DNA from 2 places in the Thermoanaerobacter kivui genome. Region 2 is predicted to be linked to the other one. Evidence: a T-box and tRNA genes for the amino acid it is inferred to sense, from the RefSeq annotation. Region 2 holds a T-box; the other holds one or more tRNA genes.
The links. A T-box is a leader RNA that pairs with one kind of tRNA and senses whether it is charged. The one in region 2 lies ahead of metG (methionine--tRNA ligase), so its partner is inferred to be a tRNA-Met.

Region 1 (6,459 bases), 420 kb from region 2:
TTTTACATTAATTTTCATTAGCTTATTGCGTGATGGTTAGCTTTGCTATACCCTTTTTTAGGTTATTTTATTAAATTTTTTTTGAATTTTTTTTATCACCCTCTTGACATATTACCGAAATACTTAAAATTTATCTTTTAGCTAAAACTTTAAGGAAGAAACGAAAGCACTGTGTGCACAAAAAGCTGATTCCAGAGTACTAAAAAGCCAACAAACAGCACAACAATGTAAATTCCTATTGATTTAACTGCAAATAAAACACTTATAAAAGGAAATAAAACTTGAATTACCGCTTCAACTAACAGCAGTGTCTGTTTATGCTGCGTCTTCCTAACAATCTTATCTCTTATCATGCCTACAATCCCGTCTGTAATAAATGCCCATCCAATCCAAATCATAGGCAGATACACAAAAATTTCGCTTTTTATTGTATTATAAGCCATTAAAGGATTGATAAAAGAAAGAAGGAAATTAGTAAAAGAAATAGAATAATGTATGTGATAACGTAAAAATACAGCTGCAAGCAAACTTAAACCCATTATTATACCCCACAAGCCAAAAGAAGGAGGAGACTGAAGTACAGATACATTTGAGCTGTACTCAATTAAATTTTCAAAAAAGCTCTCTTTTGTTCTCTCTTTAAGCCACATTCCAATGTGGGGGAGGACGGGAAGGTCCAGCATAAAGCTTAAGTCTGAACCTCCTAAAGTAAGTCTCGTAAGAGATATTAAAGAAAGTGATGTTGATGCGATTGTGAAGTTTGCGAGAAGCAAGTTTGATGTGATAATTTTTGACCTTCCGGATGAGTTTAATGAAATTGTTAAAACTGCGCTTGATAATGCCACAAAAATAGTTGTGCTGTCGAGAGGGACAGAAGGAGAGTTCGGAAGAATGAAGGAGTTCCCTTATGAGTTTTTGACGGTATTTGTTAGGCCAGAAAAAGGGGTTAAGAAGTATGTGAAGCTTTTAAATTTGAGATATAAAGTTGTGAGCAGCTTCAGTAAAGAAATTGAAGAAATAGATGATTTTATCTTTTCTTGATTGTAATTTTGTAAAATTCCCGATTTAAGATTTCTTTTATATTTATCATATCTCTGTTTCTATAAATAAATTTAAAAAGGTTTATTATAAGTATTGATATTGCCAAAGTTAAAATCTCAAGACGGTTTAGTTTTTCAGAATCACATTTTATCCTGCAGGGAGGAATTTCAAACTTCTTTACAAAATTCTCTACAAAACGGTTACTGTTGATAAATAAATGGGTTTTCAGAATGAAGGTATCGCTGTTTTTCATGTTATTTAAAATGTTTGGTAAGGCTTTGCTGCCAAAATCTTTATATAATTCAAAAATTGCTGTATTACGGTTTTTAATTATCAAAAGCAATAAAGTTTTTGGATGTTTTTGGAGGTGCCATTGATGATTACAGTAAAATGCAAGAAAAAAAGGGAACCCTAATTCCGATAAAAAATATAAGCACAGCAGTGACAAAGCGATTATGAGGCATAACAATCAAGATGATCCACATAACAAACATTATAGCAGTTCTAAAACAGATGTGGTTGGCAAATCTGAACACTGCTCATTACCTCCTACTTTATGTCCCGTTTAGCAACTTTACCTAATCTTATTATAGTTCCGTTTAGAAACATTGTCAAGAGTTTTTTAAAAAAATTTTTTCTTTTTGGGACATATTGTTTATTTTAGGGACATTTTTAGCTACAATAACATAAAAGGAGGTTTCAAAAAATGACATTTTCAGATAGATTGAGAGAACTACGTAAAGAAAAAAACTTAACCCAAGAGGACCTTGCAAAGATACTAGGAATAAGTCGTTCTACTATAGCGGGATATGAGACAGAAAGGAAGGAACCAGACTATGAAACCCTAAAAAAAATAGCGGATTTTTTTAACGTTTCCATTGATTATCTCCTTGGAAGAACAGATATTCGCTCTCCAGTTGACGAAATCACAGAGGCTGTTTCGGACGACCCAGAGCTGCTGGAGTTTTGGAATACATTAAAAGAAAGGGAAGATTTGAAACTTCTGTTTAAGCAGACGAAAAAGCTTTCTCCTCGAGATATAAAGCAAATAATCAGGATTATAAAAGCCATAGAAGATGAAGAAGATAAGGGGGAATGATTTAGTTGAGCAGTATCAATTTACTTAACACTTCTCTCATGAAAGCTTTATTGGATGAAACAATACCATTTCATGAAGTAAAGTGCTTAAAAACTACATAAAAAAAATAACCGTCACCCCAGATGAAATAAAGTGCGAATTTTACTTCTGGATAGGTGACGATTTCCGTTCTTTGCTGGTAGCGGCGAGTGGATTTGAACCACCGACACTGCGGGTATGAACCGCATGCTCTAGCCAACTGAGCTACGCCGCCATATTTGGTTGCGGGGGTAGGATTTGAACCTACGACCTCCGGGTTATGAGCCCGACGAGCTACCGGACTGCTCCACCCCGCGGCAGTATACTGGTGCCGGAGACCGGACTCGAACCGGTACGGGCTTTTAGAGCCCGCAGGATTTTAAGTCCTGTGCGTCTGCCAGTTCCGCCACTCCGGCACACATCATTTCCTCAAGACAGTATTTATTATATTACATATACACACTCAAGTCAATAGTTTTTTTGCCCAAAAAAGCAGCAATTTGCAAGCTACTTAAGTTTTTAGATTCGCAAATCTATATAAAACTGCCCCTTCTAAATTATCCCATTCGCTAACTGTAATTTCTTTTAAATTTAGCATCTCTAATATAGTCAACAATATTGCAGTTCCCGTAATTATTATGTCAGCTCTTTGAGGCTGCAATCCAGGGATAAGTTTTCGCTCTTCCAATGTAACAGACATAAATTTATCAAGAATCCTTTTAATCTCTTCTTTTTTTAACTTATATCCATGAACTTTTTCTTGAGAATAAATTTCCAGCTGCTGTGAAACTGCAGCAAGAGTTGTTACCGTTCCTCCTATCCCGATAATATTTTCAACTTCTTTGTATTTATCAAGGGAATTGATGACCATATCTATTATGTGAAGTCTAATTTCATCATATTCTTCAGTGGAAGGAGGGTCATTTTTAATAAATTTTTCAGTAAGCCTTACAGCCCCTATATCAAAGCTTTCTTTCACAAATTCTTCGCCTTTATAGGCAAGCTCAGTACTTCCCCCTCCTATATCCAAAACTACAGCATTTTTTTTGTTAACGCCTTTTACTGCACCAATGTATCCGTATAAACTTTCTGTTTCCCCATCTATAATTTCTACATCTAAACCCAATTTTTTAATTTCCTCGAAAAAAGCTTCTTTATTTTTGGCGTCTCTCATTGCCGAGGTAGCAAAAGCATATATAATCTCTGTCCCTTCCTCGCGAGCCAAATTTACAAATTGTTCAATCACTTCAATGCTTCTTCGTATAGCATTGTTATTCAATTTTTCAGTTTTAGATATACCTTCTCCCAGGCGAGTAATTTCTACGTCTTTTCGTATTTTTTTTATGTTTTCCCCATCTATGTCACAGATAAGCTGTCGTATTGAATTTGTCCCTATATCAATAGCTGAAACTCTCATAATAACCCCCAATTATTATAGACAAAATTGTCTAAAATTTATCCCTCACATTATGAAAAATCTTCGGGAATAACCCGAAGTTAATATCCATTGCTTTTTCTATATCCAGTATTTCTTCTCTTTGAATCGAAATTCTTTCGAAGCTGCTGCTGCCTTTCGTCAGAATCCTTTAAAAACTTAAGCAAGCGCTCTTCAAAAGAACTATTAGCATTATAATTCCTGTTGCTCTGCCAAACAAAATCCCTTGGGCCCTTTTCTCCATTATTTTTAGGCAAAGCTTTTTTGATTGACAGACTTATTCTTCCATTGTCATCCATTGAAAGCACTTTTACTTTTACTTTGTCGTGCTCTTTTAGGTGCTCCCGTATGTTTTTCACATAAGTGTTAGCAACTTCTGAAATGTGGACCAGACCGGTTTTACCTTCTGGTAGCTGAATAAATGCTCCAAAGTCTGTAATATTTAACACAGTGCCTTCAACAACATCTCCAACCTCAAATGGCATATAAATAAAAATCCTCCCTTTAAAAATTTATTCAATGAGCTTATTATATATTAAAATACAAAATATTTCAAGACAAATTTTTTTGAAAATTTCACTTTTTTTGCTCTGTAGCCTTGGTTTTTGAGATATCTATGTAAATTATCTCACCTTTTTTTACTAGGCCTAATTTTTGTCTCGCTTCGTTTTCAATGAAACTTTCTGTCTGCGTATATCTAAGCAATTCATTCAAATAGTTATTTTCTTTAATTGCAGCAGTTTCTCTATTTTTCAAATCTTGATACCTATTATTAAGTTTGTCTAATGCTATTTGCTGCTCAAAAAAGGTAAAAACCACGTATATAATAAATACAATAAGCAATATCGGTTTTAACTTTATCTTTCGCTTTTTCATAGTCAAAACACCCGCTTTTCTCAATCTATTATTCTTATTCGACAACGATTTAAAAAATCCTTTATTTTTTTTTCTTAAAAAGATTAAAATGTGATAAATTATTTCTCACAAAAATGTATGGCAAAGCCACAGCTCTTTTTATAAACCTATAAGGAATAATAAGAAAATTGACTATAACTCTCACAGGATATATAATAATTTTTATCATCCTCTTTACTACCTCAGCCACAAATTGATATATTTTAATTAAAGCTTTAGTAATAAATTGGCTTAATAATAAATTATAAGACAACACGCCTATTGCAAAACCCAAAAAGCTATAAAGCCTAATTTCTACGTAATTGCTGATATACATAAAATAAAGCATAACAATCGTTCCAATAATCCAAAATATAATATCGGCAATATTGGAAAAAACTTTTCTAAGTTTCAGTATACGCCTTATCACTTTAAAAACATCATATATAAATCCCAAGACAAATCCGCCGTATACTGTAACTAAAAAGGCATAAATCTGACTTTGTATAGTCATTACCATTTACATACCTCCTTCTCTGTTATATTATATTTATATATCCCAACAAGAATGAAACTAAAATAGGGGGGATACTATCATGACAACTGTGTATATTTCAGGGCACAGAAATCCAGACACAGACTCCATTTGCTCAGCTATTGCATATGCTTATTTAAAAAGAATATCTGAAGGCATAAATGCCATACCTGTGAGATTAGGACCTATAAACCGTGAGACAAAATTTGTCCTTGACTATTTTGGAGTAGAAGAACCTATCCTTATTGAAAATGTGTATACACAAGTTCAAGACATTAAATTTGACAAACCCCTTGTGTTTAAAGAAAATACCCCCATGTTTGAGGCATGGAATACCATGATGGAAAAAAATATAAGGACAATAACCGTTGTAGATGAAGAAAATAAACTTATAGGAATTGCAACAATGGGAGATTTAGCAAAAGCATACTTTTCTTCCTCTCATTCCTCTCACGAATTGTCAAAATACAAAATCCCTATAGAAAATATATTGACTACTTTAAAAGGAGAAGTAATACTAAAATACGTAGATTACCTTTATGGCAATGTATTAGTATCTGCAATGTCTAAGGAAAATGTATTAAGCAGAATAAAAGAAGGGGATATTTTAATTGTAGGAGACAGAGAAGACATACAACTGGCCGCAATACAAAAAGGTATCAAAGCTCTCATAATTACAGGTAACAACAGCCTTCAAGATGAAGTTTTAAAACTGGCTGAACAACACAAAGTAACGATTATAAAAGTTATGCCGGATACTTTTGATACAGTAAAACTCTTAAACCAAAGTATACCATTGTCCTATATAATAAAAAAAGATGATTTGGTAATTTTTAGAACTAGCGATTACATCGATGATGTAAAAGAAGTAATGCTGAAATACAGGTACCGCAATTTCCCTGTAGTTAACGAAGAAGGAAAAGTGGTAGGACTTTTGGCAAGACGACATATTTTAGATTATGAGAGAAAAAACGTCATAATGGTTGACCACAATGAATTTTCACAAGCGGTAGAAGGGATACAACAAGCTAGAATACTCGAAATAATCGATCATCACAGGATTGGAACTATACAAACCGACCAGCCAATATTATTCAGAAGCCATCCAATAGGGGCTACAGCAACAATCATAAACAGAATCTTTGAAGAAAGAGGTTTAATACCAGAACCAAAAATAGCTGGAATAATGTGTGCTGCCATTTTATCAGATACTCTTGTATTTAAATCTCCAACTTGTACTCCAGAAGACGTAAGGGCAGCCAAAAAGCTTGCAGAAATCGCTGATATAGACATTAACCAATTTGGAAATGAAATGTTTAAAGCTGGTACTTCCCTCGAAGGAAAAAGCGTTGAAGAAATATTTTATACAGATTTTAAAGAGTTCACAATCAACAATTACAAAATCGGCATAGGGCAGGTAAACACTTTGACAGATCC
Region 2 (6,459 bases):
TCGATTGGTATTACTACCCTTCCCAATTCGTCTACTTTTCTTACAATACCTGTGGATTTCAACATTTTTCTCCCCTCCTGAGTTACAAAATTCGACAACTAAACTTCACTTATAATAATACCAAGTTTTGAAAAATAAGTCAACACCTTTTTTGGAATTTTTTAAGGTTAATAACATAAATTTTATTACATAAGAAGAAAAGCATAAACGAAGTTTTTTTGGTAATTTGGGAGGGCTATACCATGATAAATTACATATGGTTTTTTATGATAGCGATAGGAGTTTTAGTAGGAATAATAAATGGCAGAATGGCAGAAGTATCCAAAGCTATAATTGATTCAGCACAGACTGCTGTTGCTATTTCGATAGGGTTAGTTGGTGTAATGTCTTTATGGCTTGGAATAATGAAAATTGCAGATAAGTCAGGCCTTACAGATATTATCGCAAAATTGCTAAAACCTACAATTATAAGGCTTTTTCCTGATGTGCCAAAAGACCACCCAGCTATTTCAGCGATGATAATGAATATATCAGCTAATATGTTGGGATTAGGTAATGCAGCAACACCTTTTGGGATTAAGGCTATGGAATACCTTCAAGAGCTTAATAAAAAAGACAGTGCTTCAAATGCAATGGGCCGTTTTTTAGTGATAAATACAGCTTCAATACAGCTTATACCTGCAGTAATGATTGGAATAAGGGCTTCTTTGGGAGCTAAAAATCCTGCGGATTTTGTGATTGTCAGCGTACTTTCAACTAGCACTGCACTTGTAGCTGGCCTTATTTTGAATAAATACCTTGAAAAAATGCCTATATTTAAGGAGTGAAAATAATGATGAAAATTATATCTGAATGGATTATTCCTATACTTGTTCTTCTTATTCCTTTTTATGGAATCATAAAAAATGTCAAAGTGTATGAAGTGTTCGTCGATGGGGCAAAAGAAGGAATTTCTGTAGTTATAAAAATTTTTCCAGCTCTTGTAGCAATGCTTGTGGCAATAGGTGTATTAAGAGCGTCAGGCGCCCTTGACTTATTGGGGGAATTTTTAATGCCTTTTACAAATAAAATAGGCATGCCACAGGAGCTTGTGCCTCTTGCTTTAATAAGGCCTCTTTCGGGAAGCGGTGCTTTGGGGATTGCGACTGAGATTATAAAAACTCATGGTGCTGATTCTCTAATCGGAAAAATGGCTTCTGCTATGTATGGATCTACTGAGACCACTTTTTATGTTCTTGCTGTTTACTATGGGGCAGTGGGAATAAAAAAGATGAGACATTCTGTTATCTCTGGAATTTTTGCAGATATTATCGCAATACTTTCTTGTGTATTTTATAGCAGATTATTTTTTTAATACTTGTACACTTTTTCACTTTTGTTATACTATATATTGTAATGTTGTTTTTGCCTTTTAAAAGGAAAGGAATGATTTTTTGTGGCAACAATACCAAAATTAATAAGAAAATTAGGAAAAGAAGCATATAATTTGTATATTGTTGGGGGATACATAAGGGACAGGATTTTAAATAGAGAAGCTAAAGATTATGATTTTGTAGTTCAGGAAGATGCAGAGAAAATCGCCAAATTAGCGGCAGAAAAATTAGGGGGTACTTTTGTGCCTTTTATGGAGGAAAAAGGCACATATAGGGTTGTTGTAGGAGATGAAATATTGGATTTTACTAATTTAAGAGGAGAAGACATATACATAGATTTAGCTCATAGAGACTTTACAATGAATGCTATGGCTATAAAACTGACGGATTATTTTGAATTTGAATATATTATTGACCCTTTTGGTGGCATGATGGACATAAAAAACAGGGAAATAAAGCATGTTGGTGTGATGACCTTTAAAGAAGACCCTTTAAGAGCTTTGAGGGCCGTAAGATTTGCTGCGACTTACAAATTTGATATTGATGAGGGTACAAAGGCTAAAATAAGAGAAGAAGCGGCCTTAATAAAACAAGTAGCGCCAGAGAGAATAATGAATGAAATTTTTATAATATTAAAAGAAAAGAATTCTCACAAATATTTAAGAATGATGGAAGATTTAAAACTTATGGAAAATATATTTGAAGAAGTTGCTAAAATGAAAGAAGTAGGAAAGTGCTATTATCACCTTACGAATGCTTGGATACATTCACTAAAAACCGTAGAAGAATACGAAAATATCATAAATTCTATGAGATTTCCCAAAGACGTATATGATATAGTTTCGGAGTATTTAGATAGAAAGCTTTCTTCTGACAACAAAGTAAAGGACATAATAAAACTTGGAGCTCTTTTTCACGATATAGGCAAACCAGAATCCATATACATTGATACTGAAAATAGAGTACATTTTTACAACCACGAGACAAAAGGAGCAGAAATCGTAAAAAAGATAGCATCAAGGATGAAAATGCCCAAAAAAGAGTCTTCTTTGCTAAAGAAGCTTGTCCTTTATCACATGAAGCCTTTAATGTACTATGTAAATGGCGGACCAACGAATAAATCTCTTTTTAGATTTTTTTCCGAACTTAAGGATGATTCAATAGCGATTCTACTTTTATCTCAGGCTGATTTTACTGCTACAAGGCTTAATTTAGGTAAAGAGGAAGAGATACCAAAGTTTACAGATTATATTACCAAGCTTTTAAAAAGATATGTAGAATTTAAAGAAACAGAAAAACCATTACTTTCGCCGCTGGATATAATAATAAATTTTGATGTAAAAGATGGGAAAAAATTAGGACAGATTTTATATGAGATAAGAAAAAATAGATTTTATGGAGAAATTCAAGATAAAGAAGATGCTGTAGAGTTTGTAAAAGAAAGAATGAAAATAAATAAAGTATAAGAGAAAAGGTAGTTGACAATACTTTTTATAAACGGTATATTAAAGAATAAATAGATATAGTAAAAGGCGATGAAGGAAAGAGTAAAAAGCTTGAACTTTCACAGAGAGTCGGGCGAGGTGCGAACCGATAAAGTTTGGGCTTTTGAAGATGGCTCCGGAGCCGTACTGCCGAAGGCTAGTAGGTTTTACCGGGAACTCCCGTTACAGGGTAGGAGTGTGTTAGCACTCTGTGAGGCATGCGTCGTGAGGCGCATGTGAAGAAGGGTGGTACCGCGAAAATCTCGCCCCTTATGTGGAGGCGAGTTTTTTATTTACAAAAAAAGAGGAGGATGGATATGAAAAAGACTTTTTACATTACGACACCTATCTATTATCCCAGTGATAAATTACATATTGGTCATTCATATACTACAGTTGCTGCAGATGCGATGGCAAGGTTTAAAAGGCTTACCGGATATGATGTCAAGTTTTTGACCGGTACTGATGAACATGGGCAAAAAATTCAAAGAATAGCAAGAGAAAAAGGGATGTCTCCTAAAGAATATGTAGACGGGATAGTTGAATGGATAAAAGATTTATGGAAGACAATGGATATAAGTAATGACCAATTTATTCGCACAACCGATAAATATCATGAGGAAATAGTACAAAAAATATTCACGAAATTGTATGAAAAAGGAGATATATACAAAAGCGAATATGAGGGATGGTACTGTACTCCTTGTGAATCTTTCTGGACAGAAAGCCAGCTTGTAGATGGGAAATGCCCAGACTGTGGTAGACCAGTAGAAAGGGTAAAAGAAGAAGGGTATTTTTTTAAATTGTCTAAATATGGGGATAGGCTGTTACAATATTATGATGAACATCCTGATTTTATACAGCCGGAGTCAAGGCGCAATGAGATGATAAACTTTATAAAATCAGGTTTGGAGGATTTGTTTGTCTCAAGGAGTTCGTTTGACTGGGGTATAAAGGTACCTTTTGACCCAAGACATGTGATTTATGTTTGGATAGATGCTTTGTCAAATTACATAACTGCTTTAGGATATTCTACAGACCATGACGACGACTTTAAAAAATACTGGCCAGCAGATGTTCATTTGGTTGGAAAAGAGATAATGAGGTTTCACACAATAATATGGCCAGCAATGCTTATGGCTCTTGACTTGCCCCTTCCTAAAAAAGTGTTTGGACACGGTTGGCTTATACTGGAAGGAGGCAAGATGTCAAAATCTAAAGGCAATGTAGTAGACCCTAAAGAGCTGGTTAGGAAATATGGCGTGGATGCTGTAAGATATTTTCTTTTGAGAGAAGTTCCTTTTGGGGCGGATGGAGTGTTTTCTAATGAAGCTTTGATAAACAGAATAAATTCAGACCTTGCTAATGACCTTGGAAACTTGCTGAGTAGGACTGTTACAATGATTGAAAAATACTTTGAGGGCATTCTGCCAAAGCCTTCACAAAAAGAAGAAGTAGATGATGACCTTATAAATACTGCACAGAATCTACCTAAAACTGTTGAAGAGTACATGGATAAACTTCAGTTTTCCAACGCTTTAATTGAAATATGGAAATTAGTAAGACGAGCTAATAAGTACATTGATGAAACAATGCCTTGGATTTTAGCGAAAGATGAAAGCAAAAAGGAAAGATTGGGTACTGTTTTGTATAATTTAGCGGAAGCTTTGAGATTTATTGCAATACTTATATCTCCTTTTATGCCAAATACCCCGCAAAAAATGTTTGAACAATTAGGAATAGAAAAAGATTTGACGACTTGGGAGAGCTTAAAGTTTGGTTTGTTAAAAGAAGGTACAAAAGTAAAAAGAGGAGAAATTATTTTCCCGAGAATAGATGTAAATAAGGAACTGAGTGCTATAGAAGAAAAAGCAGAGGAGGAAGAGAAAAAGATAGATTATATCACTATTGAGGATTTTGCAAAAATTCAGCTTAGGGTTGCAGAGATTTTGGAAGCCGAAAAAGTGGAAGGCTCTGACAAGCTTATAAAGATGAAGCTTAAAGTGGGAGAGGAGACAAGGCAAATTGTAGGAGGAATTGCTCGTTATTACACTCCTGAAGAGCTTATAGGAAAGAAAATAATTATTGTATATAATCTGGAGCCAAAGAAACTAAAGGGTATTGAGTCTCAAGGAATGCTTTTAGCAGCATCTACCGAAGGAAAAATGTCCCTTCTTACAGTGGACAGGGATATAGAAAGTGGGGCAAAGATAAGCTAAGGAGTGATAAAATTGTTGGTAGATTCTCACGCTCATCTTGAAGATGAGAAATACGATAGAGATAGAGAAAAAGTTATTGAAGAATGTAAAAAAGACCTCACATTTTTAATAAATGTGGGGTCTAACCTCTTAACTTCTAAACAGTCTATTGAGCTAACTCATAACTATGACTTTATATATGCTTCTGTTGGAATTCATCCCCATGATGCACAAAGGGAATTTGACAAAGTGGAAGAAATAGAGAGATTAGCTTTACAGGAAAAGGTTGTAGCAATAGGAGAAATAGGGTTAGATTATTATTACGACGACCCTCCCAAAGAGTTTCAAAAAGAGATTTTTATAAAGCAAATAAAGCTTGCAAAAAAGCTTAATCTTCCAATAATAATACACGACAGAGATGCTCATGGAGATATATTAGATATACTAAAAAAGGAGTGGACGAAAGATTTAAGAGGGGTTTTTCACAGCTATTCAGGAAGTATTGAAATGGCTTTTCAAGTAATTGAAATGAATTTTTACATTTCTTTAGGGGGACCTGTGACATTTAAAAATGCAAAAAAGCCAAAAGAAGTAGCAAAAGCTGTTCCCATCGAAAAACTTTTAATTGAGACAGATAGCCCCTATCTTACTCCTGAGCCTTATAGAGGGAAAAGGAATACACCGGTGTATGTGAAATTTGTAGCAGAAAAAATAGCAGAATTAAGAGAGATGTCTTATGAGGATGTTTGCAGGATCACTGCTGAAAATACCATAAAACTTTTTAACATCCCTATCAAATAAAAATTTTAAAAAAACAACCTCCTGCTTTTAGGGGATGTATTAAATGAGCAAATTTTGTATATAATATCATTAAGTTGTTTTTCCATATATGAAAATTGCTGCATAAAAATTTGACAAATTTATTTAATTGACTTAAAATTACTAAAAGACTCCCCTAATTAAATTTTTAACAGGAGGTTTTGGGATGAATACAGACAAGTTTAGAAAGCGACTTGGTGAAATGGTTAAAAAACCAGTTGCTCTTCTAACGTTGGCTGCAGTATTCCTCTTAGTTGTGAGTCTTGGAGCATACGCAAGCTTAAAGAAGGAAGTAACCATACAGGATGACAATAGAAAAATAGTTGTTACAACGCTAAAATATACAGTTAAAGATTTGTTAGAAGAGAAAAACATTAAGCTGAGAAAAGAAGATGTAGTATCACCTTCGTTAGATGCTGTTTTGAAAAATGGCATGAAAGTTACTATTAAAAGAGCGGTGCCCGTTACTCTTTGCGTTGATGGAAAAACTAAAGAAATTTACACTGCTGCATCAAACATAAAAGATGTGCTTACCCAAAATGGGATAACTTTAGGCCCAAAAGACAAAGTAAATATGGCATTGGA

Region 1: it encodes a tRNA-Met, which carries the amino acid that the T-box ahead of metG (methionine--tRNA ligase) is inferred to sense. The anticodon was not compared.

The regions. Positions count from the first base shown of each region.
Region 1 covers NZ_CP009170.1:2,086,938-2,093,396, forward strand. The annotation lists gene TKV_RS14195 (hypothetical protein) at 150-650, opposite strand; gene TKV_RS10630 (hypothetical protein) at 655-1,041, shown strand; gene TKV_RS10635 (hypothetical protein) at 1,028-1,378, opposite strand; gene TKV_RS10640 (helix-turn-helix domain-containing protein) at 1,748-2,140, shown strand; tRNA gene TKV_RS10645 (tRNA-Met) at 2,317-2,393, opposite strand; tRNA gene TKV_RS10650 (tRNA-Met) at 2,399-2,475, opposite strand; tRNA gene TKV_RS10655 (tRNA-Leu) at 2,485-2,574, opposite strand; gene TKV_RS10660 (Ppx/GppA phosphatase family protein) at 2,670-3,575, opposite strand; gene TKV_RS10665 (S1 domain-containing RNA-binding protein) at 3,656-4,078, opposite strand; gene TKV_RS10670 (septum formation initiator family protein) at 4,170-4,469, opposite strand; gene yabQ (spore cortex biosynthesis protein YabQ) at 4,531-5,007, opposite strand; gene TKV_RS10680 (putative manganese-dependent inorganic diphosphatase) at 5,084-6,459, shown strand, end outside.
Region 2 covers NZ_CP009170.1:109,415-115,873, forward strand. The annotation lists gene TKV_RS00540 (AbrB/MazE/SpoVT family DNA-binding domain-containing protein) at 1-65, opposite strand, end outside; gene TKV_RS00545 (nucleoside recognition domain-containing protein) at 243-827, shown strand; gene TKV_RS00550 (spore maturation protein) at 833-1,354, shown strand; gene TKV_RS00555 (CCA tRNA nucleotidyltransferase) at 1,436-2,839, shown strand; T-box leader at 2,900-3,131, shown strand; gene metG (methionine--tRNA ligase) at 3,130-5,076, shown strand; gene TKV_RS00565 (TatD family hydrolase) at 5,089-5,856, shown strand; gene TKV_RS00570 (ubiquitin-like domain-containing protein) at 6,041-6,459, shown strand, end outside.